DNA from 3 places in the Streptomyces sp. NPDC001933 genome. Region 1 is predicted to be linked to each of the others. Evidence: riboswitches for the same ligand, from Rfam matches in the RefSeq annotation. Region 1 holds a riboswitch; each other region holds the start of a gene.
What was found. A riboswitch is a leader RNA that binds a small molecule or an ion and turns the genes downstream of it on or off. The one in region 1 is predicted to bind thiamine pyrophosphate.

Region 1 (9,321 bases):
GGGTGACCTTCCCGGAGCTCACCGAGGAGCGCCGCCGCGACTACATCAAGGTCGCCAAGGGCAAGGCCGAGGACTCCAAGATCTCCATCCGCGCGGTGCGCCGCAAGGCCAAGGAGACCCTGGACAAGCTGGTCAAGGACAAGGAGTCGGGCGAGGACGAGGTGCGTCGCGCCGAGAAGGAGCTCGACGACACCACCGCGAAGTACGTCGCGCAGGTCGACGAGCTGCTCAAGCACAAGGAAGCCGAGCTGCTCGAAGTCTGATGAACGACTCTTCCTGGGGCGCCCCGCAGGGAGCCGGCCACTGGGGTGCGCCCGAGATGCAGGCTGCTCCGGCGGGTCCTGCATACGATGTGCATGACGCCCAGCAGACTCGGCCCATGCCCATAGTGCCGGACGTTCCCGACGCAGGTAGAGACGCTGACGACCGTGATGACCGGGACCAGGGGGCCGGACGCCTGAGCGGCGGCCCCCTGTTCCGTGACGAGAAGCCGCAGGAGCCCATGTCCACCGCGCCGCCGCCCCCGCAGAAGAAACGTGCGGGCCGTGATCTGCGAGCCGCCATAGGGGTCGGTGTGGGGCTCGGCGCCGTCATCGTCGCCTCGCTGTTCATCGTGAAGGCCGTCTTCGTCGGTGTGATCGTGGTCGCCGTCGTCGTGGGCCTCTGGGAGCTCACCTCACGGCTCCAGGAGCGCAAGGGCATCAAGGCGCCGCTCGTCCCGCTGGCGGTGGGCGGCGCGGCGATGGTGGTGGCCGGCTACGCGCAGGGCGCCGAAGGCGCCTGGGTGGCGATGGCGCTGACCGCGCTGGCGGTGCTCGTCTGGCGGATGACCGAACCGCCCGAGGGCTACCTCAAGGACGTCACGGCCGGTGTGTTCGCGGCGTTCTACGTACCGTTCCTCGCCACGTTCGTCGCCATGCTCCTGACCGCCGACGACGGGCCGCAGCGGGTGCTCACCTTCCTGCTGCTGACCGTGGTCAGCGACACGGGTGCGTACGCCGTCGGCTGGCGCTTCGGGAAGCACAAGCTGGCTCCGCGCATCAGCCCCGGAAAGACCCGGGAGGGTCTGTTCGGCGCCATCGCCTTCGCGATGGTCGCCGGTGCGCTGTGCATGCAGTTCCTGATCGACGGCGGTTCCTGGTGGCAGGGGCTGCTGCTCGGGCTCGCAGTCGCGGCCAGCGCCACCCTCGGTGACCTGGGCGAGTCGATGATCAAGCGGGATCTCGGCATCAAGGACATGGGCACGCTGCTGCCGGGGCACGGCGGCATCATGGACCGGCTGGATTCGCTGCTGCCGACCGCCCCGGTGGTCTGGCTGCTGCTGGTGCTGTTCGTCGGATCCAGCTGAGAAAGCGTTCCTGACCTGCGATTTTACGAGTGAGGGCCCGTTGTCCACAGGACGGCGGGCCCTCACTGTTCTGTCTGCGACACTGGATGAACCATGCCTAAGCCCGGAGAACTCACTTTCGTCGCGCCCCGCGGAGCCAAGAAGCCGCCGCGGCATCTCGCCGACCTCACGCCCGCCGAGCGCAAGGAAGCCGTCGCCGCGATCGGCGAGAAGCCGTTCCGCGCCCAGCAGCTCTCGCAGCACTACTTCGCGCGGTACGCGCACGACCCGGCGGAGTGGACCAACATCCCGGCCGCGTCGCGGGACAAGCTCGCCGAGGCGATGTTCCCCGACCTGATGTCCGTGGTCCGCCACATCAGCTGCGACGACGACACCACCCGCAAGACGCTGTGGAAGCTGCACGACGGGACGCTCGTCGAGTCCGTCCTGATGCGCTACCCGGAGCGCGTGACGATGTGTATCTCCTCGCAGGCCGGATGCGGGATGAACTGCCCGTTCTGCGCCACCGGGCAGGCCGGCCTCGACCGCAATCTGTCGACCGCCGAGATCGTCCACCAGATCGTGGACGGCATGCGGGCCCTGCGCGACGGCGAGGTCCCCGGCGGCCCGGCGCGGCTCTCCAACATCGTCTTCATGGGCATGGGCGAGCCGCTCGCCAACTACAACCGGGTGGTCGGCGCGATCCGCCGGCTCACCGACCCGGAGCCGGACGGGCTGGGGCTCTCGCAGCGCGGGATCACCGTCTCCACGGTGGGCCTGGTGCCCGCGATGCTCCGCTTCGCCGACGAGGGCTTCAAGTGCCGTCTCGCCGTCTCGCTGCACGCGCCCGACGACGAGTTGCGCGACACCCTCGTTCCCGTGAACACGCGCTGGAAGGTCGGCGAGGTGCTGGACGCCGCGTGGGAGTACGCGGAGAAGTCCGGCCGCCGCATCTCCATCGAGTACGCGCTGATCCGCGACATCAACGACCAGGCATGGCGCGGTGACCGGCTGGGCCGGCTCCTCAAGGGCAAGCGGGTCCACGTCAATCTGATCCCGCTGAACCCCACGCCCGGTTCCAAGTGGACCGCCTCGCGGCCCGAGGACGAGAAGGCGTTCGTCGAGGCGATCGCCGCCCACGGGGTGCCGGTCACCGTGCGGGACACCCGCGGCCAGGAGATCGACGGGGCCTGCGGTCAGCTGGCGGCGGCCGAGCGCTGAGGCCGATAAGGCCCGTGTAATCTGGGCCCGAAATCAACTTCATATTCCGACAGGGGAGCGCCACAGCGCTGAGAGTGCGGCACCGAGGACAGGTCGGCCGCAGACCCTCTGAACCTCGCCCGGGTCATTCCGGGTAGGAAGTTCGGTCATCAACTCATGCTGTTGCGCCCTGCCCGCTTCCTGCGGGCAGGGCCGCGTCTCTTCCTGGCCAAAACCCAGGAGGAATACACAAATGATCACCACGCGCAGGACCAGGCAGCTCGCGGCTTCGGCCGTCGCCGCCGCGCTCGGCGTCACCGCACTCGCCGGGTGCGGTAGCTCCGACGACACGTCCTCCGGTTCCGGCGGCACGAAGGGCTCGAGCTCCAAGACCGTGACCCTCGTCAGCCACGACTCCTTCAACGCCTCCAAGGACGTGCTGAAGCAGTTCACCGAGGAGACCGGATACACCGTCAAGGTGCTGAAGAGCGGCGACGCGGGGGTCGCGCTCAACCAGGAGATCCTGACCAAGGGCTCCCCGCGCGGCGACGTGTTCTTCGGCGTCGACAACACGCTGCTCTCCCGCGCCCTCGACAGCGGGCTCTTCACGCCGTACGAGGCGAAGGGCATCGACCGGGTCGCGGCGGACACCCGGCTCGACGCCGGCCAGCACCGGGTCACTCCGATCGATACTGGTGACATCTGCGTCAACTACGACAAGAAGTACTTCGCCGACAAGAAGCTCGCGCCGCCGCGGTCCTTCGACGACCTGGCGAAGCCCGCGTACAAGGACCTGCTCGTCACCGAGAACGCCGGGACCTCCTCGCCCGGTCTCGGCTTCCTCCTCGGCACCGTCGCCACCTACGGCGAGAAGGGCTACCAGGACTACTGGAAGAAGCTGGAGCGCAACGGCGTCAAGGTCGTCGACGGCTGGGAGCAGGCGTACAACGAGGAGTTCTCCGGCTCCGCGGGCGGAAAGAAGGCCAAGGCGGACCGGCCGCTCGTCGTCTCGTACGCCTCCAGCCCGCCCGTCGAGGTGCTGTACGCGAAGCCGCAGCCGGCCGAGGCCCCGACCGGTGTCGCCACCGGGACCTGCTTCCGCCAGATCGAGTTCGCCGGCCTGCTGAACGGGGCGAAGAACGAGGAGGGCGGCAAGGCCCTGCTGGACTTCCTGATCAGCAAGAAGTTCCAGGAGGACATGCCGCTCAACATGTTCGTCAACCCGGTCGTCAAGGACGCGACGCTGCCGGAGCTCTTCACCAAGTTCGGTGCGACGGTGGACAGCCCGACGACCGTGGCCCCGGACCGGATCGCCAAGAACCGTGAGCAGTGGGTCCAGTCGTGGTCCTCGCTCGTAGTGAAGTAACGAAGAGTCCCGTACGCGGAACGGACGCGGGCGGGAAGACTCCCCGCCCGCAGCCCGCGCACGCGGCTGCCGCTCGCGCGAAGGCCCGGCGCGGGAGCGCGGTGCGGCTCGGCCTGATGGCCGTGCCCGTCGCGTTCTTCGCGCTGTTCTTCGCCTACCCGGTCGCGGCGATCGTCGGCCGGGGCCTGAAGGTGGACGGCGTCTGGCAGTTCGGCCGGATCGGCGAGGTGCTGACCCGGCCGGAGATCCGCGACGTCCTCTGGTTCACCACCTGGCAGGCGCTCGCCTCGACGGCGCTGACCCTGCTGATCGCGCTGCCCGGCGCCTATGTCTTCGCCCGCTTCGACTTCCCCGGCAAACAACTGCTGCGGGCGGTCGTCACGGTGCCGTTCGTCCTGCCGACCGTGGTCGTCGGGACGGCCTTCCTGGCGCTGCTGGGACGCGGCGGATTCCTCGACCAACTCTGGGGCGTACGGCTCGACACCACCGTCTGGGCGATTCTGCTCGCCCATGTCTTCTTCAACTACGCGGTGGTCGTAAGGACGGTGGGCGGGCTGTGGTCCCAGCTCGACCCCCGGCAGGAGGAGGCCGCCAGGGTGCTCGGCGCGGGACGGTTCGCCGCCTGGCGACGGGTCACCCTGCCGGCCCTGGCGCCCGCCGTGGCCGCCGCCGCGCTGATGGTCTTCCTCTTCACCTTCACCTCCTTCGGGGTCGTGCAGATCCTCGGCGGCCCCGGTTACGCCACCCTCGAAGTGGAGATCTACCGGCAGACCGCGCAGTTGCTCGCCCTGCCGACGGCCGCCGTGCTGACGCTGGTGCAGTTCGCCGCGGTCGGCGCGATCCTCGCCGTGCACGCCTGGACCGTACGGCGCCGGGAGACCGCGCTGAAGCTGGTCGACCCCGCGCAGACCGCCCGCAGGCCGCGCGGCGCCGGGCAGTGGGCGCTGCTCGGCGGGGTGCTGCTGACCGTGCTGCTGCTGATCCTGCTGCCGCTCGGAGTGCTGGTCGAGCGCTCCTTGGACACCACCGGCGGGCATGGCTTCGACTTCTACCGTGCCCTGTCCTCCGTGGACGCGGGCGGCGGTACGTTCCTGGTCGCGCCGCTCGAAGCGATCTGGAACTCCCTGCAGTACGCGCTGGTCGCGACGGTCATCGCGCTGGTCATCGGCGGGCTGGCCGCCGCGGCGCTGACCCGGCGGGCCGGCCGGCTGGTGCGCGGTCTCGATGCGCTGCTGATGCTGCCGCTCGGAGTGTCCGCGGTCACCGTCGGCTTCGGCTTCCTGATCACCCTGGACAAACCGCCGCTGGATCTGCGGACCTCCTGGATCCTGGTGCCGCTCGCGCAGGCGCTGGTCGGTGTGCCCTTCGTCGTACGGACCATGCTCCCCGTGCTGCGCGCGGTGGACGGGCGGCTGAGGGAGGCGGCCGCGGTGCTCGGGGCGTCGCCGCTGCGGGCCTGGCGGGAGGTCGATCTGCCGCTGGTGCGGCGGGCGTTGCTGGTCGCGGCCGGTTTCGCGTTCGCCGTCTCGCTCGGTGAGTTCGGTGCGACGGTGTTCATCGCCCGGCCCGACCGCCCGACGCTGCCGGTCGCCGTGGCCCGGCTGCTGGGGCGGGCCGGGGAGCTCAACTACGGCCAGGCGATGGCGCTGAGCACCATCCTGATGGTGGTCTGCGCCGTCTCGCTGCTGCTGCTCGAACGTATCCGCACGGACCGGTCCGGGGAGTTCTAGGAATGCTGACACTGGAATCGGCCACGGTTCGCTTCGGCGAGCGGGCGGCGCTCGACGCGGTGGACCTGGAGGTCGCCGAGCACGAGATCGTCTGTGTGCTCGGGCCGAGCGGAAGCGGCAAGTCCACCCTGCTGCGGGTGGTCGCCGGACTGCACCCGCCGGACGGCGGCCGGGTGCTGCTGGACGGTGCGGACCAGGCCGGGGTGCCGGTGCACCGGCGCGGGCTCGGCCTGATGTTCCAGGACCACCAGCTCTTCCCGCACCGGGACGTCGGCGCCAACGTCGCCTTCGGGCTGCGGATGCGCGGGGTCTCGCGCCGCGACCAGGAGCACAGGGTCGGCGAACTCCTCGACCTGGTGGGCCTGCCCGGTGCCCAGCGGCGCGCCGTCGCCGCCCTGTCCGGCGGTGAGCAGCAGCGCGTGGCCCTGGCCCGGGCCCTCGCCCCGAGCCCCAAGCTGCTGATGCTGGACGAGCCGCTCGGCCAGCTCGACCGCGGTCTGCGGGAACGGCTCGTCGTCGAGCTGCGCACGCTCTTCGGCCGCTTGGGCACCACGGTGCTCGCCGTCACCCACGACCAGGGCGAGGCGTTCGCCCTGGCGGACCGGGTGGTGGTGATGCGTGACGGGCGGATCGCCCAGGCGGGAACCCCGCTGGAGGTATGGCAGCGGCCCGCCTCCGCCTTCGTCGCCCGGTTCCTCGGCTTCGACAACGTGGTCGGAGCGACGGTGACCGGTGCCGTCGCCGACACGGTGTGGGGCAGGGTGCCGGTGCCGAAGGGCTCGCCGCAGGGGGCGTGCGATCTGCTGGTGCGTCCGGCCGGGGTCAAGATCGGCGCCCCGGACGAGGGGCTGCGCTGTGTGGTCGGGACGCGCACGTTCCGGGGCAATCATGTCGCGGTGCGGCTGAAGCCCGAGAGCGGTCCGGAGCTGGAGGCGGAGTGCGCGCTGCGGGACGCCCCCGAGGAGGGTGCGACGGTCGGGGCGGGCTTCGACGCGGCGGAGACCGTGGTCCTGCCCGCCCGGCTCTGACCGTCCGGCCAAGGGCTGCCCGGGGACGGCGCGCACCGGTCGCGGGAGCCGCCCATCGGCCGGAGGATTGCCCGGATGCGCCGGAATGCGGCGCCGGCCGCCCCGGGGACCCGGTGGAACGCCCTCGCGGGCGGCCCCGGGACCGTGCGGCAGATCCGGAAGGACAGGGACATGACCGAGTCAGCACGCGAGGGCATCGACATCACCCGCATCCTCGACGCCCCGCCGGAGAAGGTCTTCACGGCCTGGACGACGCCGGAGCACTTCGCGGCCTGGTACGGCGGCGACGCCGAGGTGCCGCTCGACCGGGTGTCGATGGACGTCAGGCCGGGCGGCGCCTGGAGCCTGGTCATGGTGGTGCCGGGCACCGAGATGCCGTTCCACGGCGTCTACCGGGAGGTGGTGGCCCCGGAGCGGCTGGTCTTCACCCTGAAGGACGCCTCCGCGCCCGCCGACGTCGAGGGCGAGACCGTCACCGCCACCTTCACCGACCGCGGCCACGGGACCACCGAGATGGTCTTCCGACAGCGCGGCGGCAACCTCACGGCCGAGCAGTACGCGGCGGCCGAGGACGGCTGGGAGGCCTTCTTCGACGCGCTCGTGACCCGGCTCGCTTCCTTCTGAGCCCGGACAGGACCTACGCGTACAACCGGGCGAGTGCCTCGGGGGCCTCGTCCACCGTGTCCACGAGCGCGATCCGGTACTCCATCGCCCGGCCGGCGGCCAGCGCGCGCAGCAGCGGCCACGCGGGCAGGGCGCGCGTCCAGTGGGCGCGGCCCACCAGCACCATCGGGGTCGGCCCGCCGAGCGAGCCGTAGTAGTTCGGCGTCGCGTTGTCGAAGATCTCCTGTACGGTGCCGGCCGCGCCGGGCAGGAAGATCACGCCCGCCGTGGAGCGGGTGAGCAGTCCGTCCTCGCGCAGCGCGTTGGCGAAGTACTTGGCGATGCGGTCCGCGAACGGGTTCGGCGGCTCGTGCCCGTAGAACCAGGTCGGGATCGAGACGGAACCGCCGCCGCCCGGCCAGCGCCGCCGTACGTCGAAGGCGGCCAGCGCCCAGTCGGTGACCGACGGGGTGAACGAGGGGGCCGTGGCCAGCAGCGCGCAGGCCTCGTCCAGTACGGGTTCGGGGTGCGGCGCCGTGTACGCCCCGAGGTTCGCGGCCTCCATCGCGCCGGGCCCGCCGCCGGTGGCCACTGTCAGACCGCCTCGGGCCAGGGCCCGGCCCAGCCGGGCGGCGGCCGCGTACGGGGCGCTGCCGCGGGCCGTCGCGTGGCCGCCCATCACCCCGACCACGCGGGCGCCGGTGAGGAACTCGTCCAGCGCGTCGGAGACCGCGTCGTCGTGCAGTGCCCGCAGCATCGACGCGAGGGTGTCGCCGTTCGCCCGGGTCTGCTGGAACCAGCGGTACGCGCGGGCGTCGGGCGTGGCCGCGTAACCGCCGTCCGACAGCCCCTCGTAGAGCGCGTCGGGGGTGTAGAGCAGGCCGCGGTACGGATCGAAGGGGAGTCCGGGCACCGGCGGGAAGACGAACGCGCCGTCGGCCCGTACCTTCGCCGTCACCCCGGGCTCCATCCTGCAGCCGAGGAAGACGGCGCCCGCCGTGTCGGCGGCCAGCAGGGCGGCGCCGCGGTCCGTCAGGTCGACCGACTGCACCCGGTGCCCGGCCAGCGACCCCGAGGCGACCGCCTCGTCGAATTCGGCGAGCGACTCGATCTCGGGGCCGGGCGGGGGAGTGACATCGTCCGGATTGTCCACGTTGTCATGCTACGTAGCGGCCGGGTGCGGGGCGTGGTCCGCGGCGCGCGTGCTCAGGCCGTCAGCGGCAGTGCGGCCAGCTCGGCGATCAGCCAGGTCAGCGGGGCGAAGACGATCAGCAGGACGGTGGCGCGCAGGGCCGTCGCGGCCCGCAGCGCCGATACCGGGGCGCCGAGCCGCAGCAGCGCCCGCGCCGTGTGTGCGCGCGCCTGCCGCGCCTCCAGTGCCGAGGTCATCAGCGTCGCCGTCGTGCAGCCGAGCACGAGCACCGCGCCCAGGACCGTCAGCGGGCCGAGGGGGTGGGTCTTCGTCCCGTAGAGCGCGTAGGCGGCGACCGCCGCGGCGAGCACCGCGCAGACCACACCGAGCGGCCGGCCGATCCGGCGCGACTCGTCCATCAGCACCCGGCCGGCCAGCAGCCGGACGGCACCGGGTCGCGCCGCCTGCAGCAGCCGCCCGCACAGATACGCCAGCCCCGGGCCCGCCATGGCCAGACCGGCCGCCGCCAGCGTCCACCCCACCAGCACCCCGGTCGGGGTGGCGTCGAGCCTGCCGGGCAGCGGGAGCAGGCTGCGGACGTCGCCCCGGCTCATGTACGCCTCGACGGCGAGGCCCGTCGCGGTGAGCGCCACGCCCCACGGCAGCCCCGTGGGAGGCGCCGCCGGACCGGGGGCCTCCGGCTCCGTCAGGATCTCCGAGTCGTCCGGGGCCGCCGTGGCCACCGGCTCGGCGCGCAGCGCGAGCGCGCTCGCCGTCGCCGCGGCCACCGGGACCAGGGCCAGCAGCACCAGCGCGGCAGCCGGCGGCAGCGGGGTCTCGGCGTCGAGCAGTCCGGCCGCGGCGCCGTCGAACGGCAGCCCGGACAGATCACCGCGCAGATGCAGGTAGAACAGCAGCGCCACCATCGACCCGAG
Region 2 (9,321 bases), on a different contig from region 1:
CGACTCCGCCACCTTCAGGAACAGGTCGTTCGCCTCGTCCTCCCCGATCGTGACCCGCACGCCCTCACCCACGAACGGCCTGACCACCACTCCGGCCCGCTCGCACGCCGCGGCGAAGTCGGCGGTACGGTCCCCGAGCCGCATCCAGACGAAGTTCGCCTGGGAATCCGGCACGGTCCACCCCTGCCCGGCCAGCGTCCGCTGCACCCGCTGGCGCTCGGACACCAAGGAGCCCACCCGCCCCAGGAGTTCGTCCTCGGCGCGCAGCGATGCGACCGCCGCGTCCTGCGCGAGCTGGCTGACCCCGAAGGGCACCGCCGTCTTGCGCAGCGCGGCCGCCACCGGCTCGTGGGCCACGGCGAAACCGACCCGCAGACCCGCCAGGCCGTACGCCTTGGAGAAGGTCCGCAGCACCGCCACATTGGGCCGGTCCCGGTAGATCTCGATGCCGTCCGGCACCTCGACGTCGCGGATGAACTCCCGGTACGCCTCGTCGAGCACCACCAGGACATCGCCCGGCACCCGGTCCAGGAACCGCTCCAGCTCGGCCCGGCGCACCACGGTGCCGGTCGGGTTGTTCGGGTTGCAGACGAAGATCAGCCGAGTGCGGTCCGTGATCGCGTCCGCCATCGCGTCGAGGTCGTGCACCTCCCCCTCATTCAGCGGAACCTTCACCGAGGTCGCACCGCTGACCTGCGTGATGATCGGGTACGCCTCGAAGGAGCGCCAGGCGTAGATGACCTCGTCGCCCGGGCCCGACGTGGCCTGGAGCAGCTGCTGCGCCACCCCGACCGAGCCGGTTCCGGTGGCGAGGTGCGAGAGGGGCACACCGAAACGGTCGGCCAGCTCGTTCATCAGGCCGGTACATGCCATGTCCGGGTAGCGGTTGAAGTTCGCGGCCGCCGCCAGGGCGGATTCCATCACTCCGGGCAGCGGCGGATACGGATTCTCGTTGGAGGACAGCTTGAACGCGACCGGTCCACCGGCGGCGGCCGGCTTGCCCGGTACATAGGCAGGGACGCCGTCCAGCTCGGCACGCAGCTTGGGGCTCGTCTCGCTCACCGCAGGTCCTCCTCGATCGTCTGTACACATCAATACTGCTCACCTTATGAGGATTGGGCGCCGCTGCGAATGGCCGGAGAGTCCAATCGTCCGGTGCGACCAGGAATGGGGGGAGCGCTCGTCACTCCGTCGCGCGCCGGTGGCTCACTCCGTGGCGCGCGTCCCCCGAAGAGGTGAGATGAGACCTCTTCGAGACATCGACCATTTAGTAGGCCCTTCGAGCTCAACGCATGACACACTACGGTCAAGCCCTTCAACACCCTTGGTTTACAAGGCATTTGATCTTTAATGATCATGCAAAAACGTGCCTGCCAACGAGTGAATATGCGACCAGGCCAACCGCCCCTCCGAGCCCTACTATCGGCTCGCCATGACAGCAGCAGGGAAGCACCAGGTGAGCCGGACGGACACACCCCGGCGCGGCGGCCGGCAGGGACGAGCGGGAATCCGGGACGTGGCCGCCGCCGCCGGAGTCTCCATCACGACCGTCTCCGACGCGCTCAACGGCAAGGGCAGGCTCCCGGACGCCACCCGCCGCCATGTCCGCGAGGTCGCAGAGCGCCTGGGCTATCGCCCTTCCGCCGCGGCCCGAACCCTCCGTACCGGCAAGTCCGGCCTCATCGGCCTGACCGTGACGACCTACGGGGACGAACCCTTCACCTTCACCGAATTCGCGTACTTCGCGGAGATGGCCAGAGCCGCCACCTCGGCCGCGCTCGCCCGCGGCTACGCCCTCGTCATCCTGCCCGCCACCTCGCGACACGACGTCTGGTCGAACGTCGCCCTCGACGGCACCGTCGTGATCGACCCCTCCGACCAGGACCCGGTCGTCACGGAACTCGTGCGCCAGGGGCTGCCCGTCGTCTCGGACGGGCGCCCGGCCGGAACGCTCCCGGTCACCGCCTGGGTCGACAACGACCACCGGGCCGCCGTCCTCGACCTGCTCGACCATCTCGCCGCCGCCGGCGCCCGCCGCATCGGCCTGCTCACCGGCACCACCACCGACACGTACACCCGCCTCTCCACCACCGCGTACCTCCACTGGTGCGAGCGCGTGGGCCAGGACCCGGTGTACGAGTCGTACCCCGCCCACGACCCGTGCGCGGGCGCGGTCGCCGCCGACCGGCTGCTCGCCCGCCCCGACCGGCCCGACGCCGTCTACGGGCTCTTCGACCCCAACGGCACCGATCTGCTGGCGGCGGCCCGCCGGTACGGCCTGCGCGTCCCCGAGGACCTGCTGCTGGTCTGCTGCAGCGAGTCCACCGTGTACGCGACGACCGAGCCGCCCATCACCACCCTCTCGCTCAAGCCGCGCAGGATCGGCACCGCGGTCGTCCAGCTCCTGATCGACGCCATCGAGGGTGTGGACCAGGACCGGCCGGTGGAGCAGGTCATACCGACCGAACTCATCGTGCGGACCTCCTCGCAACGCCGTCCACCCCGCACCACGGTCAGCGCACCCCGCTCTCCGGCAGGGGATTGATCAGGCGATTTCGGACCAATCGGCCGGTGAACCCGACGTGCGTCCGGATTCACCACCCCTGGTGCGTCACACAGCACGATCCGCATTCCTATGATGGGCGCACGACACCGCGGACCGCCCCGACCAGCAGGGCCCGTCAGGTGTACGGCGGCGCGACGGTGGTGGAGGGGTCGATGACACAGGGGGCCGGTCAGGAACCCGTGGTGCGGACGGCGACGTTGCGCGACTTCCGCGTACCGCCCTATGCCCAGAGCCCGGTGCCGCCTGCGTCACCGCACCCGGGCAACGCCGTCCCCGGTGACATGCCGCCGGACGGATACACCCCCACCGCGCGCGATCTTCCCGTGATCAACCGCGGTGACACCCTGCAGGTGCCGACCGTCCCCGACCCGCGCCCCGTCCCGGAGCAAGGTCGCGGACCGCTGTACGTCGTCGGCGACGTCCACGGCTATCTGGACGAGCTCCACGCCGCCCTCGCCGAGCAGGGCCTCATCGACGCCGACGGCAAATGGTCGGCGGGCAACGCCCGGCTCTGGTTCCTCGGCGACTTCACCGACCGGGGCCCGGACGGCATCGGGGTCATCGACCTCGTGATGCGCCTGTCCGCCGAGGCCGCGGCCGCCGGCGGCTACTGCAAGGCCCTGATGGGCAATCACGAGCTGCTGCTCCTGGGCGCCAAGCGGTTCAGCGACACCCCGGTCAACTCCGGCGCGGGCACCGCCACCTTCCAGGCGGCCTGGCTGCTCAACGGCGGCCAGAAGAACGACATGGAGCGCCTCCAGGACGTCCACCTCCAGTGGATGTCCCGGCTCGACGCGATCGTCGAGGAGGACGGGCATCTGCTGATGCACTCCGACACGACGGCGTACCTCGAATACGGCACCACCATCGAGGACGTCAACGACACCGTGCACGCCATTCTCACGCGTAACGACGCCGATGAGTGCTGGGACCTCTTCCGCAAGCTCACCAAGCGGTTCGCCTTCCGCGACGAGTCGGGTCCGCAGGCCGTCCGGGAGCTGATGTCGGCATACGGCGGACAGCGCATCGTCCATGGTCACAGCCCCATTCCGTACCTCCTCGGCGAGGTCGGCTCGGAGGACGGCGAGGACGGCTCCGGCCCCGTGGTCGACGGTCCGCACGTGTACGCGGACGGGCTCGCCATCGCCATGGACGGCGGAGTGACCATGGCCGGAAAGCTACTGGTCGTCCAGCTGCCTCTGCATGACTGACGCGCTTCCGGGAAGACGCTCCACGACCTGACCACGCCGACCACTGGGCCTATTTCCGGAAACCCCCTGTCACCCCGTGCCGTGGGCGCTCTACCATCGGCGTATCAGTAGCAGGCTCTCCTCCGTTTCCGCCCAACTGCCCGTCTCCAACGGGCACTCAGGCCCGACGGAGCATCGGGGGATGCACATGAACAGCGCTCCGCACCTGCTGGCCGAGGACCGCCCCGAGTACGAGCGGATCCTCGATGACGCACTGCGTCATGCCCATGAACGGCCGGATCTGGCCGCGGTCGGCGAACGGCTCAACGCCGTCCAGCTGCGCACCATGGCGCTGGACGCCACGGAGCTGATCACCGCGACCGCCGCCACCGAGTACAAGCACTACGTGCAGGCCCGCGAGGAACTGCGCGGCCCTGCCGAAGGGACGGACCAGGACGCGCTCCCCGGCTCCGGCACGGGCCGTCCGCACCAGTCGGGCGCCGGCATAGGAGCCGTCGTCACGGTCCTGGCGCCGGTGCTCGCCGGTACCGCCGCGTTCATATTCCTGCTGGCGGGCTACCTGCTGAGGCTGCTCGACCCGGCACCGTCCTTCGCCTCGACCATGGTCTCCGCGGGCTGGTTCTTCGCCGCGGTCACGGCCGCCGCCATCCTGGCCGCCGCCGTCGGGCTGCTCATCACGGCACTGCGCAACGGCTCGGAGTCGCAGCCCGTCGAGGACGACGAGGAGGAGTTGCCGGAGGACGTGGCACGGGCCAGGGAGGCCTGGCGCCACGCCCTGCTGGAGCGCGGCATCCTGCCGTTCCTGCGGGACGCGCTCGCCGATCCCGAGGCCGGGCCCGCCTCCCGCACACCGGTCCGCTCGGCGAACCGCATCCCGAAGGTCGGCTACAGCCCACCGGACTTCTCCAGCCCGGGCGACGGCCCGACGGCGGGCCCCCGGCCGTCGTTCACCTCACCGGACTTCACCAGCCCCGACTTCGGCGGCCCCGAACACAAACTGGACTGACCGGGCCCGCACACCGGCCGGACGGCAGGAGCGGTCCGACCGGGTCCTCACACCTGCCGGACGGTAGGAGCGGTCGCCCCGAAGGCGGAGGCCTCCGGGGCGGTACCTCGTCCCGGGTCCGGTTCAGTCCGCGATCGGCAGATAGACCCGGTTGCCGGCCGCCGCGAACTCCTTGGACTTCTCCGCCATGCCCGCCTCGATCTCCGACTGCGAACCGCCGTGCTCGCGCCGGATGTCCTGGGAGATCTTCATCGAACAGAACTTCGGGCCGCACATCGAGCAGAAGTGCGCCGTCTTGGCCGGCTCGGCGGGCAGCGTCTCGTCGTGGAACTCCCGTGCGGTGTCCGGGTCGAGGGCCAGGTTGAACTGGTCCTCCCAGCGGAACTCGAACCGGGCGTCGGAGAGCGCGTCGTCCCAGTCCTGCGCCCCGGGGTGCCCCTTGGCGAGGTCCGCCGCGTGCGCCGCGATCTTGTAGGTGATGACGCCGGTCTTCACATCGTCCCGGTTGGGCAGGCCGAGGTGCTCCTTCGGCGTGACGTAGCAGAGCATCGCCGTCCCCCACCACGCGATCATCGCCGCGCCGATGCCGGAGGTGATGTGGTCGTACGCCGGCGCGACATCGGTGGTCAGCGGGCCGAGCGTGTAGAACGGCGCCTCCTCGCAGATCTCCTGCTGGAGGTCGATGTTCTCCTTGATCTTGTGCATCGGGACATGTCCCGGCCCCTCGATCATGGTCTGGACGCCGAACCGCTTGGCGACCGTGTTCAGCTCGCCGAGCGTGCGCAGTTCGGCGAACTGCGCCTCGTCATTGGCGTCGGCGATCGAGCCGGGTCGCAGCCCGTCGCCCAGCGAGTACGTCACGTCGTAGGTTGCGAGAATCTCGCAGAGCTCCTCGAAGTGTTCGTACAGGAACGACTCCTTGTGGTGCGCGAGGCACCACGCCGCCATGATCGAGCCGCCGCGCGAGACGATGCCCGTCTTGCGGCGGGCGGTCAGCGGCACGTACGGCAGGCGCACGCCGGCGTGGACCGTCATGTAGTCGACGCCCTGCTCGGCCTGCTCGATGACGGTGTCCTTGTAGATCTCCCAGGTCAGTTCCTCCGCCCGGCCGTCGACCTTTTCGAGCGCCTGGTAGAGCGGGACAGTTCCGATCGGAACGGGTGAATTGCGCAGAACCCACTCACGGGTGGTGTGAATGTTGCGGCCGGTGGACAGATCCATGACGGTGTCGGCGCCCCAACGCGTCGCCCACGTCATCTTCTCCACCTCCTCCTCGATGGAGGACGTCACCGCGGAGTTACCGATGTTGGCATTGACCTTCACCAGGAATCGCTTGCCGATGATCATCGGCTCGATCTCGGGGTGGTTGACGTTGGCCGGCAGCACGGCCCGGCCGGCCGCGATCTCCTCGCGCACCACCTCGGGCTCGACGTTCTCCCGGATCGCCACGTACTCCATCTCCGGGGTGATCTCGCCCCGGCGGGCGTACGCGAGCTGGGTCACCGGCTGCCCGTCCCGGCTGCGGCGCGGCAGCCGCGGGCGGCCGGGGAAGACCGCGTCGAGGTTGCGCAGCCCGCCGCGCGGAGAGGTGTGCTTGAGCCCGTCGTCCTCGGGGCGGGCGGGGCGGCCCGGGTACTCCTCGGTGTCGCCGCGGGCGGTGATCCAGTTCTCCCGCAGCGGTACGAGCCCGCGGCGGACATCGGTCTCGACGGTGGGATCGGTGTACGGACCCGACGTGTCGTACAGCGTCACGTCCTTGCCGTTGGTGAGGTGCACCTGACGGACCGGCACCCGGAGGTCCGGGCGCGAGCCCTGGACGTACCCCTTGTGCCAGCCGATGGACTTCCCGGCCTCGTCGCTCTGGTTCGAGGCAGGCGTGCGTGCGTCCGATGTGGTCATGAGACCTACTCCCTACGCCGGCATTACCCGGTAACAGGTTCGGCGGTCGGCGCAGCCTGTCCCGTACGGACGTACGGAGATCAGCGCCCTCTCAGCCCGGTGCTCCGAGCTCCCGCGTGTGCAAAGGTTCCCCCACGCTAGCGCCCCGTCCGGCCTGATGAACAGTGGGCCCGTCTCCTCTTGCGATGATCGGCCGGTGACGTCCCCTCCTATCGACCTCGAAACGCAGGGCCATCAGCACGGTCACTCGCACAGCCATGGCCCCGCCGCACCCGTCTCCAGACATCTACGCAAAGTCATCGCAGCCGTACTGATCCCGTTCGCCACCGCCGTCCTCGTCGGTCTGGTGGCGCTCTGGCCGGGCGGTGCGCCGTCGCACGAGCGGACCGGCATCGGGTTCGACCGGCAGACCCAGCAGGGAAAGGTGGTGAATGTCGACATGGTGGACTGCAAGGAGGTGAACGCGGTCCAGACGCCCATGGACGGGGCCACCACACCACCCCCGGGGAGCGCGAGGGGGCTGTGCAAGAAGGCCACGATCGAGGTGACGACCGGTCATGACAAGGGCCGGACCTTCACCGAGATCGTCCAGCCCGACGCAACGCGTCAGCTGCGCGACGGTCAGGGCGTGGTCGTGGCGTACGCCCCCGACGCGCCCCGTGACCTGCAGTACTCGGTGACGGATGTGAACCGGAAGTTCCCGCTGACCCTGCTGGCCGGGATCTTCGCCCTGGTCGTGGTCGCGGTGGGCCGCATGCGCGGGGTGATGGCGCTGGTCGCGCTCGCCGTCTCGTTCGCCGTGCTGACCCTGTTCATCCTCCCGGCCATACTCCAGGGCTCCAATCCGCTGCTCGTCGCGGTGGTCGGGGCCAGTGCGATCATGCTGATCGCGCTCTACATGTGCCACGGCCTGAGCGCCCGCACCTCGGTGGCGGTGATCGGCACACTGATCTCGCTGCTGCTGATCGGACTGCTCGGATCGCTCTTCATCGGGTGGGCGAGCCTGACCGGCAACACCGACGACAACACCGGCCTCATCCATGGCCTGTACCCGCACATCGACATGAGCGGTCTGCTGCTGGCCGGTGTCATCATCGGTTCGCTCGGGGTCCTCGACGATGTGACCGTGACCCAGACGTCGGCGGTCTGGGAACTCCACCAGGCGAACCCGACGTTGGGTGTGCGGGGGCTCTACCGGGCAGGGATCAGGATCGGACGCGACCACATCGCCTCGGTCGTCAATACGCTGGTGCTCGCCTACGCGGGCGCCGCACTGCCGTTGCTGCTGCTGTTCTCCATCGCGCAGAGCAGCGTGGGGACGGTGGCCAACAGCGAGCTGGTGGCGGAGGAGATCGTACGAACGCTGGTCGGCTCGATCGGACTGGTCGCCTCGGTGCCGGTGACGACGGTGCTCGCTGCGCTGGTCGTCTCCGCAGACCGCACAGGGCCCGGCGCGGAAGCCGGAGCTTCGGCGCCCGTACGGACCGGGAAGGGCCGTCGTCGCAGGGCGAGGCCTTGAGCTTCTCCACGCTGAGCAATTCACCCATTCGGCAGGTGCCGTGTTCGACCGGCGAGCCGGTCGGCGGCGCCCTTTCCACTCAGCCGGCGTTCTGTTCCTCGGCAAGGATCCGGCCCAGGGCGTCTTCCAGGTTGCCCTCGAAGTCACCCAGCGTGCACTCCTGCCCGAGTGGCACGAGCTTGTCGGTCCGGTCGAGAAACGCCACAAGTGGTGCCGTACCGGCCCTGAAGAGGGCCCGGTCCTCGCCGACCTGGAGCCGGATATGTACGTCGGACAACCCCTCGGGTTCAGTGGGACCGATATGCACATCGCCGTCGCCACTGGGGCTGTTGAGGCCGTCGAGCAGCAGCTCACGGCCGAATGCCCAGGTGACGGGGGCGTCACCGGGCAGATGGAAGGTCATCCGGATCGCATACGGATCGCAGACCTCGTACCGGAGCTCCACCGGGATCCGGAAAGAGAGCTCCTCGGAGACGAGGAAGCTCATCATGACCTCAGCTTGAACCGACTCGCGCATCGTTCAACCCCGCAGTAGATGAATCTGGCCAGGAATGATCCCCCGTGGCCCTATTGACGCCATCGTGGTGCACGCGATAGCAGATCACAAGGAGTGATTTTTCAGATACTGATAGAGAACACGAACGAACGCAAGAGGTTGGCCACTTCGCCACGTAGTTGTTCGACTGCGGGGAGCAACCGACTTTCCTGCTCCAGGGGTACGGAAATCGCCATCGCGGCAGCGGTGAATCCGGCCGTGATCGGGATGGCCGCGCAGACCGTTCCCAGGGCGTACTCCTGTCGCTCGATGACAGGTTCCGTCCGCTCCAGCGACCGCAGTCGCTCAAGGAGCGTGGCCCGGTCCTTGACCGAGTAGCGGGTCAGTGGACGCACAGGGTGGCGGTCGAGGTGGTCCTCGCGGGCCTTCTCGTCGAGCTGGCTCAGCAGACACTGGCCGATCGCGTGGGCATGCCCGGTCTCCCGGAAGGAGGCCCATTCGTCGACGGCGGGGATGGCGGGGGTGTCGGCGACCGCGATGAGTTCGATCTCGCCCTCGCGGTAGACGGCGCAGTACACGGGTGCGCCGATGATGTCGCGCCAGCGGCCCAGCGACTCGGCCATT
Region 3 (9,321 bases), on a different contig from region 1:
TCTTCAGCTTGATCCTGTACACCCCGGTGTAGGTGTCGTTGACAACGTTGCCCAGTTCGAGCTGGAGCTTCTGCGGGTCCTTGAGGAGCGGTGCGAAGTCGGTGATGTCCTTGGCGACGTGCCAGCTGATGCCGTCGTCGTCGGGCTCGGCGGTGCTGGTGCGGAAGACCTCGGCGCCACCGATGAAGACCGCTGCGAGGCGGTCGTACTGGCGCCCCTTCACGCTGCCCGACCAGTCGAGGACGACCTTGTTCCACGGCCCCTCGCACCGCTTGGGCGGGGTGAGCGTGGTGGTGTACGGCGGTCCGCCGAGGGTGTAGCCGAAGTCGTGGTCGACGGCCGTCACCGAGCAGCTCTTGGTGTCCGGACGGGAGACCGGCGGCAGCGCGTCGATCGGGTCCTGGTAGTCGACGGCCGGGTTGGAATCGGGCTTGGGCGTGGCGCCCGCGTAGGCCGGGGCGGCAAGTCCGCCGCCGACGAGGGCGGTCAATGCCGAAGCCGCGGAGACTCCACGCAGCGCGCGGGTCCATCTGTGCCGGAACATGTGCATCCTTCGAAGAGTATGAAATGAGCACTCCAAAAGATGCACAGTGCACTAATTTTTGCCTTCCTCCAAGGGGTCGTCCAGACAACGGACACCAACGTTCGTTGTCCGTGCACCTACTGACGGATCGCCGACTTCAGCGGTACGGACGGGTCACCGGCCTTTTCCGGATCGAGCCGCGCCCCCGCCTCGATGAGTTTGCGGCCCTGTGCCAGATCGCGCGGCCGGCCGACGGCGAGGACCGCGACCAGGACGCCGTCGCGCAGCCAGCACACCGACCAGGCGGGCCCGGCCGGATCGCCGCGCCACAGCAGGGTGTCGGCGCTTCCGTGGTGGCCCGCGTACTGCACGAACCGGTCGAACTGCTCGGACCAGAAGTACGGCACGGGGTCGTACGTCACCGGCTCCGGGGCGCCGCCGGCCGCCGCGCCGATGATGTTGGCGGCTGCGGTGCGCGGGCCCTGGAGCGCGTTGTCCCAGTGGTGGACGAGCAGGCGTTCGCCGTACCGGGCGGAGGGGAACGAGGCGCAGTCGCCGACCGCGTACACATCGGGCGCCGAGGTGCGCAGCGCCCCGTCGGCGGTCACCGATCCGTCGGGGCCGAGTGCGATTCCGGAGCCGGCCAGCCAGCCGGTGGCGGGCCGGGCGCCGATTCCGACGACGACCGCTCCGGCCGGGACGGTGCGGCCGTCCGCGAGGACCACCCGGCCCGGCTCGACGCTCTCGACCCGGGCCCCGGTGAGGAGTTCGGCGCCGATCTCCGCGTACCAGGCGGCCATCGGGGCGGCGACCTCCGCGGGCATCGCGCCCGCCAGGGGCCGGTCGGCGGCCTCGACGACGGTGACGGCGCAGCCGGCGGCGCGGGCCGCGGTGGCGAACTCGGCGCCGATCCAGCCCGCGCCGACGACCACGACGCCGTGCTGCTGGTCGAGGACCGGCCGCAGCCGTGCCGCGTCGTCGAGGGTGCGCAGCAGGTGGACGCCGGGAACGCCCTCGGCGCCGGGCAGGACGACGGGTTCGGCACCGGTCGCGATCACCAGGCTGTCGTAGGGAACGGGCCCTGCCGGGGTGTCCAGTTCGTGCGCGCCGGGCCGCACTCCGGTGACTTCGCGGCCCAGTTGCAGATCGATGTCCAGCGCCTCGAAGTCGATGTCGAAGGCGGAGTCCTCGGCCTTGCCGAGCAGCACCGCCTTGGACAGCGGTGGCCGGTCGTAGGGCTGGTGCGGTTCGGCGCCGATCAGGGTGACGGGGCCGGTGAAGCCCTGTTCCCGCAGGGCCACCGCGGTCTGCACCCCGGCCATGCCCGCACCGACGACGACCACGCGGTGTCCTGCCCGCCGGTCCGGCTGCTCTGACTGCTGCTGATCGCTCACCCGTACACCATAATCACCTGACGGACCGTCAGGAAAGGGTGAGTTCCTCGACCGTGCTCGCCCCGCTGCCCTCCTGCGATTCCCACGCCCACCGCTCGTCCAGCCGGACCCGGCCGTCCGGGAGGTCGACGACGGTGGAGACGCAGTGGCCGCTGGACGTCGTTCCGTCCTGCTTCAGCTGGACGTAGCGGAAGTCGAGGGTGTCACCGTCCCGGGTGCCGACGAGATGGCCGCGCACCACGTCGCCGCCCGCGTACTCGGCCCAGATCCGGCCGTCGTCCTCGTGGTACGTGAAGCGGGTACGGGTGCCGACCTGGCCGGGCGCCTGGTCGGCGACCGGGGCGAGGACGAGTCCGTCGAGCGAACGGGCCACGGTGCCGCTCCCTACTGGTCCGATGGGACTGGGTTTAGGGTGGCCAACGTAAAGCACTCGCGGGAGCCCGGACGCACCGGGCTGAGAGGGAGGCTGGGCGGCCTCCGACCGTACGAACCTGATCCGGGTCATGCCGGCGAAGGGAGGGGCCGGAAGCCCATGCGTTCTTCTCGGAACGGATCCGACGTCCTGGTCATCGGGGGCGGGATCATCGGCCTGGTGACGGCCTGGCGGGCCGCTCAGCGCGGACTGCGCACTGCGCTCGCCGACCCCGAACCGGGTGGCGGTGCCGCCCGGGTGGCGGCCGGCATGCTGGCCGCCGTCACCGAACTCCACTACGGCGAACAACTGCTGCTCGGCCTCAACGTCGCCTCGGCGGCCCGCTACCCGGCCTTCGTGGCCGAGCTGGAGGCGGCGAGCGGGCGGGAGACGGGCTTTCGCGCCTGCGGCACCCTGGCCGTCGCGCTGGACTCCGACGACCGCGCCCATCTGCGGGAGCTGCACGCCCTCCAGCAGCGTTCCGGCCTCGAATCGGAGTGGCTCACCGGCCGTGAGTGCCGCCGCCTGGAGCCGATGCTCGCGCCGGGCGTCCGGGGCGGTCTCCGGGTCGACGGCGACCACCAGATCGATCCCCGCCGGCTGGCCGCCGCCCTGCTGACCGCCTGCGAACGGGCCGGTGTGGTCTTCCACCGCGGCTGGGTGGAGCGCCTGAGCGTGGCGGGCGACCGGGCCGCCGGGGCGGTGCTCAACGACGGTACGGAGCTGGCGGCCGACCAGGTCGTGCTCGCCGCGGGCAGCCTCAGCGGGCGGCTGCCGGGGCTGCCGGACGAGGTGGTGCCACCGGTCCGGCCGGTGAAGGGCCAGGTGGTGCGGCTGACCGTGCCCGCCGGGTACGCGCCGTTCCTGAGCCGCACGGTCCGGGCCGTGGTCCGGGGCGGCCACCTCTATCTCGTACCGCGCGAGAACGGCGAGCTGGTCGTCGGCGCCACCAGCGAGGAAATGGGCTGGGACACCACCGTCACCGCGGGCGGCGTCTACGAGCTGCTGCGCGACGCCCACGAACTGGTCCCCGGCATCACCGAACTGCCGCTCACCGAGACCCTGGCCGGCCTCCGCCCCGCCTCCCCCGACAACGCTCCGCTCCTCGGCCCCACCGCCCTGCCCGGCCTCCACCTCGCCACCGGCCACCACCGCAACGGCGTGCTGCTCACCCCCATCACCGGTGACGTCATGGCGGAGTTCCTCACCGGCGGCGAACCGCCCGAGCCGGCCCGTCCCTTCACCCCGCACCGTTTCTCCTCCGCCGCCTCCGTACGTCAGGAGCAGCCCGCATGACCGAGCCCGCACCGCCCTCCGGGGCGGCCGCCCTCTCCGTCTCCGTGAACGGCGAGGTCCGACGCCTCGCCGGGGGCACCACCCTGGCGGCTCTCGTCGCCACGCTCACCACCGCGCACTCCGGTGTCGCGGCCGCCGTCAACGAGACCGTCGTACCGCGCGGCCAGTGGTCCGCCACCGCGCTCCTCGACGGTGACCGCGTCGAGGTCCTGACCGCGGTCCAGGGAGGCTGATCATGTCGGACGACCTCTTCACCCTCGGCGACACCACGTTCGGCTCCCGGCTGATCATGGGGACCGGCGGGGCGCCGAGCCTCGACGTGCTGGAGCGCTCCCTGACCGCCTCCGGGACCGAGCTGACGACCGTCGCGATGCGCCGCCTCGATCCGACCGTGCAGGGTTCGGTGCTCTCCGTCCTGGAGCGGCTCTCCATCCGCGTGCTGCCCAACACGGCGGGCTGTTTCACCGCGGGCGAGGCCGTGCTGACCGCCCGGCTGGCCCGCGAGGCGCTCGGCACCGACTGGATCAAGCTGGAGGTGGTGGCCGACGAGCGGACCCTGCTGCCCGATCCGATCGAGCTGCTGGACGCCGCGGAGATCCTGGTGGACGACGGCTTCACCGTGCTGCCGTACACCAATGACGACCCGGTGCTGGCGCGCCGGCTCCAGGACGTGGGGTGCGCGGCGGTGATGCCGCTCGGCTCCCCCATCGGCTCCGGGCTCGGTATCCGCAACCCGCACAACTTCCGGCTGATCGTCGAGCAGGCCCGGGTGCCGGTGATCCTCGACGCGGGCGCCGGGACGGCCTCCGACGCGGCGCTCGCGATGGAGCTGGGGTGCGCGGCGGTGATGCTGGCGTCCGCGGTGACCCGGGCCCAGGAGCCCGAGCTGATGGCCGCGGCGATGCGTCACGCGGTGGAGGGCGGGCGGCTGGCGTACCGGGCCGGCCGGATTCCGCGCCGCCACTTCGCGGAGGCGTCGTCGCCGGTGGAGGGGCGGGCGGTGCTGGACCCGGAGCGGCCGGCCTTCTGAGCCGCCGGTACGGAGGTGGATCGCATGTCCCTGTCACGGCTCGGCTGCAGTACGGCCCCGGGTCCGCCCCGGCCGGTGGGCCGTGTCCGTGGCGGCTCGTAGACTCGCCTGCGTGGATACGACCCTCCAGGACCCTCTCGTCGGGCAGCTGCTCGACGGCCGCTACCGCGTCGATGCCCGTATCGCCGTGGGCGGCATGGCCACGGTCTACCGGGCCGTGGACACCCGGCTCGACCGGGTGCTCGCCCTCAAGGTGATGCACCCGGCGCTGGCCACCGACGCCTCGTTCGTCGAGCGCTTCATCCGCGAGGCCAAGTCGGTGGCCCGGCTCGCGCACCCCAATGTGGTCGCGGTCTTCGACCAGGGCGCCCAGGGGCAGTACGTCTACCTCGCGATGGAGTACGTCGCGGGCTGCACCCTGCGCGACGTGCTGCGCGATCGCGGCGCGCTCCAGCCGAGGGCAGCCCTGGACATCCTGGAGCCGGTCCTCGCCGCGCTCGGCGCCGCGCACCGGGCGGGCTTCGTGCACCGCGACATGAAGCCGGAGAACGTCCTGATAGGGGACGACGGCCGGGTCAAGGTCGCCGACTTCGGGCTCGTACGCGCGGTGGGCGCCGTCACCAGCACCACCGGGTCCATCCTGGGCACGGTCTCCTATCTCGCCCCCGAGCAGATAGAGAACGGCACCGCGGACACCCGCACCGATGTGTACGCCTGCGGTGTCGTCCTGTACGAGATGCTGACCGGCTCCAAGCCGCACGGCGGCGACACCCCCGCCCAGGTCCTCTACCAGCACCTCAACGAGGCCGTGCCGTCGCCGTCGGCCGCCGTCCCGGGGCTCCCGGCCGAGCTCGACGGCCTGGTGGCGAGCGCCACCGCCCGCGATCCCGAGGCCCGCCCGTTCGACGCGGTGGCGCTGCTCGCCGAGACCCGTGCGGCCCGCTCCGGCCTCACCGACGCCCAGCTGGACGCCGTACCGCCGCAGGCCACCGCCGAGGTGCACGACGCCGCCGAGGACCGCACCAGCGTGATCCCACGGCTGCTCCCGGCCGGGCAGGGCGTCTCGCACCACACCAGCCGGCTGGAGATGCCTCCGCCGGTGCCGCCTCGGACCACGCCGGAGGACCGGCGCCGCCGCGGACCGAGGCGCTCGGTCATCGCCTTGGTCGTCGCCGTGCTGCTGGCGCTGGGGATCGGTACCGGTGTCTGGTACATCAACTCCGGACAGTTCACCCGGGTCCCCTCGCTGCTCGGCCAGACCGAGAAGGACGCCCGGCAGCGGCTCACGAAGGCCGGTCTGGAGCTCAAGGACGTCGACCGGGCCTACAGCGACACCGTGGAGCGCGGCAAGGTCATCAGCAGCGACCCGGGGTCCGGCGACCGCGTCAGGGGCAACGACGCGGTGAAGATCGTCGTCTCGCGCGGCCCCGAGATCGTGAAGGTGCCCGACCTCCGGGACCTCTCGATCGCCGACGCCAGGCAGGAGCTGAAGAAGGCCGGTCTGGTGCCGGGCATGATCACCAAGGAGTTCAACGAGGAGACGGTCCGGGGCGACGTGATCCGCACGGACCCGGTGGCGGGCACCGAGCGCCACCCGGACACGGCGGTCGCCCTCCATGTCAGCAAGGGCGCTCCGGTGGACGTCCCCGACGTCAGCGGGCTGTCCGTCGAGGACGCCACCGCCGCGCTGGCGGACGAGGGGCTGAAGGCCAAGGTGCTGCCCGACCGGGTCAATTCCCCCGAGGTCGCGGGCGACATCGCCCGGCAGTCGCCGGGCGCGGGCTCCGAGGCCGCCGAGGGCGACACCATCACGCTCACGGTCTCCGACGGGCCGCGGATGATCGACGTCCCGGACATCACCGGCAAGGACGTCGACGAGGCCACCGGCGAGCTGGAGGCCGCGGGCTTCGAGGTGAAGGTCGACCGCCCGTTCCTGTCCTTCAGCGACACCATCGCGAGCCAGTCCGTCGACGGCGGCGAGAAGGCCCCCGAGGGCAGCACCATCACCATCAAGACCAAGGGACTCTAGATCCATATGCGCAACCCAGTCGGCGGCCACATCCCGGTGGCCGGCGGCCTCGCCAAGGTCGGCCTCCCCTACGCCCGCGAGATGGGGGCGGAGGCCGTCCAGGTCTTCGTCGCCAACCCGCGCGGCTGGGCGACACCCGTCGGCAATCCGGCCCAGGACGAGCAGTTCCGCGCCGAGTGCGCCGACGCGTCCATACCGGCGTACGTCCACGCCCCGTATCTGATCAACTTCGGGTCGCACACCGAGGCGACCGTGGAGAAGTCCGTGGAGTCGCTGCGCCACTCGCTGCGCCGGGCCCGTGAGATCGGCGCCCTGGGCGTCGTGGTGCACACCGGATCGGCGACCGGCGGCCGGCCGCGCGAGCAGGCCCTCGCGCAGGTACGCACGCACATGCGGCCGCTCCTGGACGAGCTGACCCACGACGACGACCCGTGTCTGCTGCTGGAGTCGACCGCCGGGCAGGGGTTCTCGCTCTGCTCGCGGACCTGGGACTTCGGCCCGTACTTCGACGCGCTCGACGCCCACCCCAAGCTCGGCATCTGCCTGGACACCTGCCACATCTACGCGGCGGGCCACGACCTGACCGGCCCGGAGGGCATGCGGCAGACCCTGGACCTGCTGGTGGCGACGGTCGGCGAGGGCCGGCTGAAACTGATCCACGCCAATGATTCCAAGGACGTGGTGGGAGCCCACAAGGACCGGCACGAGAACATCGGCTCCGGGCACATCGGCGAGGAGCCCTTCCGTGAGCTGTTCTCGCATCCGGCGACCGAGGGCGTACCGCTGATCATCGAAACGCCGGGCGGCAAGGAAGGCCACGCTGCGGACGTGGCACGGCTGAAGGGGCTGCGCGACAGCTGATTCCCCATGTGATTCCCCGTTGAGGAATACCCCGTAGGGGTATACGGTTCCTGCTGTCGGCAGGAACCGTTACTCGGCTTTGGGGGATCGCCATGCAGCACGACACACACCACGGCCAACACGGCCGGCACGGCCACGACACGGACCACGCGGCTCATGTGGACCACTCGACTCACGCGGACCACTCGACCCACGCGGACCGCTCAGACCACTCAGATCACGCCAGTCACGCAGACCACACTGGCCACTCCACCCACAGCGCAGGCAAGGTCGACTGGGCCATGGCCGCACGGGCCACGCTGCACTGCCTCACCGGATGCGCCATCGGCGAGATCCTCGGCATGGTGATCGGCACGGCACTCGGCTGGGGCAACATGGCGACGATGGTGCTCGCGATCGTCCTGGCCTTCTTCTTCGGCTACACGCTGACCCTGCGCTCCATCCTGAAGGCGGGCGTCGACCTCGGCACCGCCCTGCGGGTCGCCTTCGCCGCCGACACCCTGTCCATCGCGGTGATGGAGCTGATCGACAACGGAGTGATCGCGCTGTGGCCGGGCGCCATGGACGCCACGCTCGCCGACACGCTGTTCTGGGGCGCGCTCGCGATCTCGCTCGCCGTCGCCTTCGTCGCCACCACACCGGTCAACAAGTGGATGATCGGCCGGGGCAAGGGGCACGCGGTGGTGCACCAGTACCACCACTGAGGAAGCGGGCGGCGGGCCACCGGCCCGGCCCGGGAGCCGTCAGGTCAGAGCTCGGGGCCGTCCCCGGGCTCTTCCTGGTAGGAGTACCGCTGCTCGCTCCACGGGTCACCGATGTTGTGGTAGCCGCGCTCCTCCCAGAAGCCGCGGCGGTCGGCCGTCATGTACTCGACGCCCCGGACCCACTTGGGCCCCTTCCAGGCATAGAGATGCGGCACGACGAGGCGGAGCGGGAAACCGTGCTCGGCGGTGAGCAGTTCCCCGCCCTTGTGGGTGGCGAAAAGTGTTCGGTCCGAGGCGAAGTCGGAGAGCCTCAGATTCGAGCTGAATCCGTACTCGGCCCAGACCATCACGTGCGTGACGTTCGGTGCGGGCGGTGCCAGTTCCAGGACCGTGCGGGCGAGCACTCCGCCCCATTCGGCACCGATCATGCTGAATTTGGTGACGCAGTGCAGGTCGGCGACGACCGAGGTGAACGGCAGTACCGAGAATTCCTGGTGGTTCCAGCAGTGCTTCTCGCCGTCCGCAGTGGCCCCGAAGACCCGGAACTCCCAGCGGTCCGGCTTGAACTTGGGCACGGGCCCATAGTGGGTAACCGGCCAACCGCGCTGGAGTCGCTGGCCCGGCGGAAGCTCGGACTGCTCTGACGCGCGGTGTTCCCGGCTTTCCGGCTGACCCATGCCTCCATGGTGACAGACAGGCAGGGGTGGTCCTGACCAGGGCAGGGGGCGATTCGGACAACTCACAGTAAGCCTGCACTTACTGGACGACCATCGGGTGCGATGCGAAGATGCGGCCAACTTGCCAGTTCACCGGTTGGAAGGAGCCTCTGCGATGCAGGGCGACCCCGAGGTCCTTGAGTTCCTGAACGAGCAGCTGACCGCAGAGTTGACTGCCATCAACCAGTACTTCCTGCACGCGAAGATGCAGGACAACTTCGGCTGGACGAAACTCGCGAAGTACACCCGCTCCGAGTCGTTCGACGAGATGAAGCACGCCGAGATCCTCACGGACCGCATCCTCTTCCTCGACGGACTGCCCAACTACCAGCGGCTGTTCCATGTGCGGGTGGGCC

Region 2: it holds a riboswitch for thiamine pyrophosphate, as region 1 does, so the genes downstream of both, thiC (phosphomethylpyrimidine synthase ThiC) here and ACFYY7_RS35430 (thiamine ABC transporter substrate binding subunit) in region 1, are expected to answer to the same signal.
Region 3: it holds a riboswitch for thiamine pyrophosphate, as region 1 does, so the genes downstream of both, thiO (glycine oxidase ThiO) here and ACFYY7_RS35430 (thiamine ABC transporter substrate binding subunit) in region 1, are expected to answer to the same signal.

What each region holds. Positions count from the first base shown of each region.
Region 1 covers NZ_JBIASS010000020.1:38,059-47,379, reverse strand. Annotated here, with positions in the region: gene frr (ribosome recycling factor) at 1-263, shown strand, start outside; gene ACFYY7_RS35440 (phosphatidate cytidylyltransferase) at 263-1,348, shown strand; gene rlmN (23S rRNA (adenine(2503)-C(2))-methyltransferase RlmN) at 1,442-2,548, shown strand; TPP riboswitch at 2,590-2,706, shown strand; gene ACFYY7_RS35430 (thiamine ABC transporter substrate binding subunit) at 2,781-3,893, shown strand; gene ACFYY7_RS35425 (iron ABC transporter permease) at 4,010-5,623, shown strand; gene ACFYY7_RS35420 (ABC transporter ATP-binding protein) at 5,626-6,651, shown strand; gene ACFYY7_RS35415 (SRPBCC family protein) at 6,823-7,275, shown strand; gene ACFYY7_RS35410 (LOG family protein) at 7,289-8,407, opposite strand; gene ACFYY7_RS35405 (hypothetical protein) at 8,461-9,321, opposite strand, start outside.
Region 2 covers NZ_JBIASS010000006.1:276,724-286,044, reverse strand. Annotated here, with positions in the region: gene hisC (histidinol-phosphate transaminase) at 1-1,062, opposite strand, end outside; gene ACFYY7_RS17720 (LacI family DNA-binding transcriptional regulator) at 1,433-2,545, shown strand; gene ACFYY7_RS17715 (metallophosphoesterase) at 2,719-3,777, shown strand; gene ACFYY7_RS17710 (hypothetical protein) at 3,959-4,783, shown strand; gene thiC (phosphomethylpyrimidine synthase ThiC) at 4,907-6,682, opposite strand; TPP riboswitch at 6,675-6,808, opposite strand; gene ACFYY7_RS17700 (YibE/F family protein) at 6,840-8,201, shown strand; gene ACFYY7_RS17695 (SsgA family sporulation/cell division regulator) at 8,281-8,718, opposite strand; gene ACFYY7_RS17690 (IclR family transcriptional regulator) at 8,820-9,321, opposite strand, start outside.
Region 3 covers NZ_JBIASS010000001.1:793,479-802,799, reverse strand. Annotated here, with positions in the region: gene ACFYY7_RS03565 (peptide-N4-asparagine amidase) at 1-544, opposite strand, end outside; gene ACFYY7_RS03560 (NAD(P)/FAD-dependent oxidoreductase) at 661-1,917, opposite strand; gene ACFYY7_RS03555 (hypothetical protein) at 1,946-2,290, opposite strand; TPP riboswitch at 2,340-2,452, shown strand; gene thiO (glycine oxidase ThiO) at 2,450-3,625, shown strand; gene thiS (sulfur carrier protein ThiS) at 3,622-3,858, shown strand; gene ACFYY7_RS03540 (thiazole synthase) at 3,861-4,655, shown strand; gene pknB (Stk1 family PASTA domain-containing Ser/Thr kinase) at 4,768-6,684, shown strand; gene ACFYY7_RS03530 (deoxyribonuclease IV) at 6,691-7,545, shown strand; gene ACFYY7_RS03525 (DUF4396 domain-containing protein) at 7,638-8,249, shown strand; gene ACFYY7_RS03520 (sulfite oxidase-like oxidoreductase) at 8,294-8,926, opposite strand; gene bfr (bacterioferritin) at 9,081-9,321, shown strand, end outside.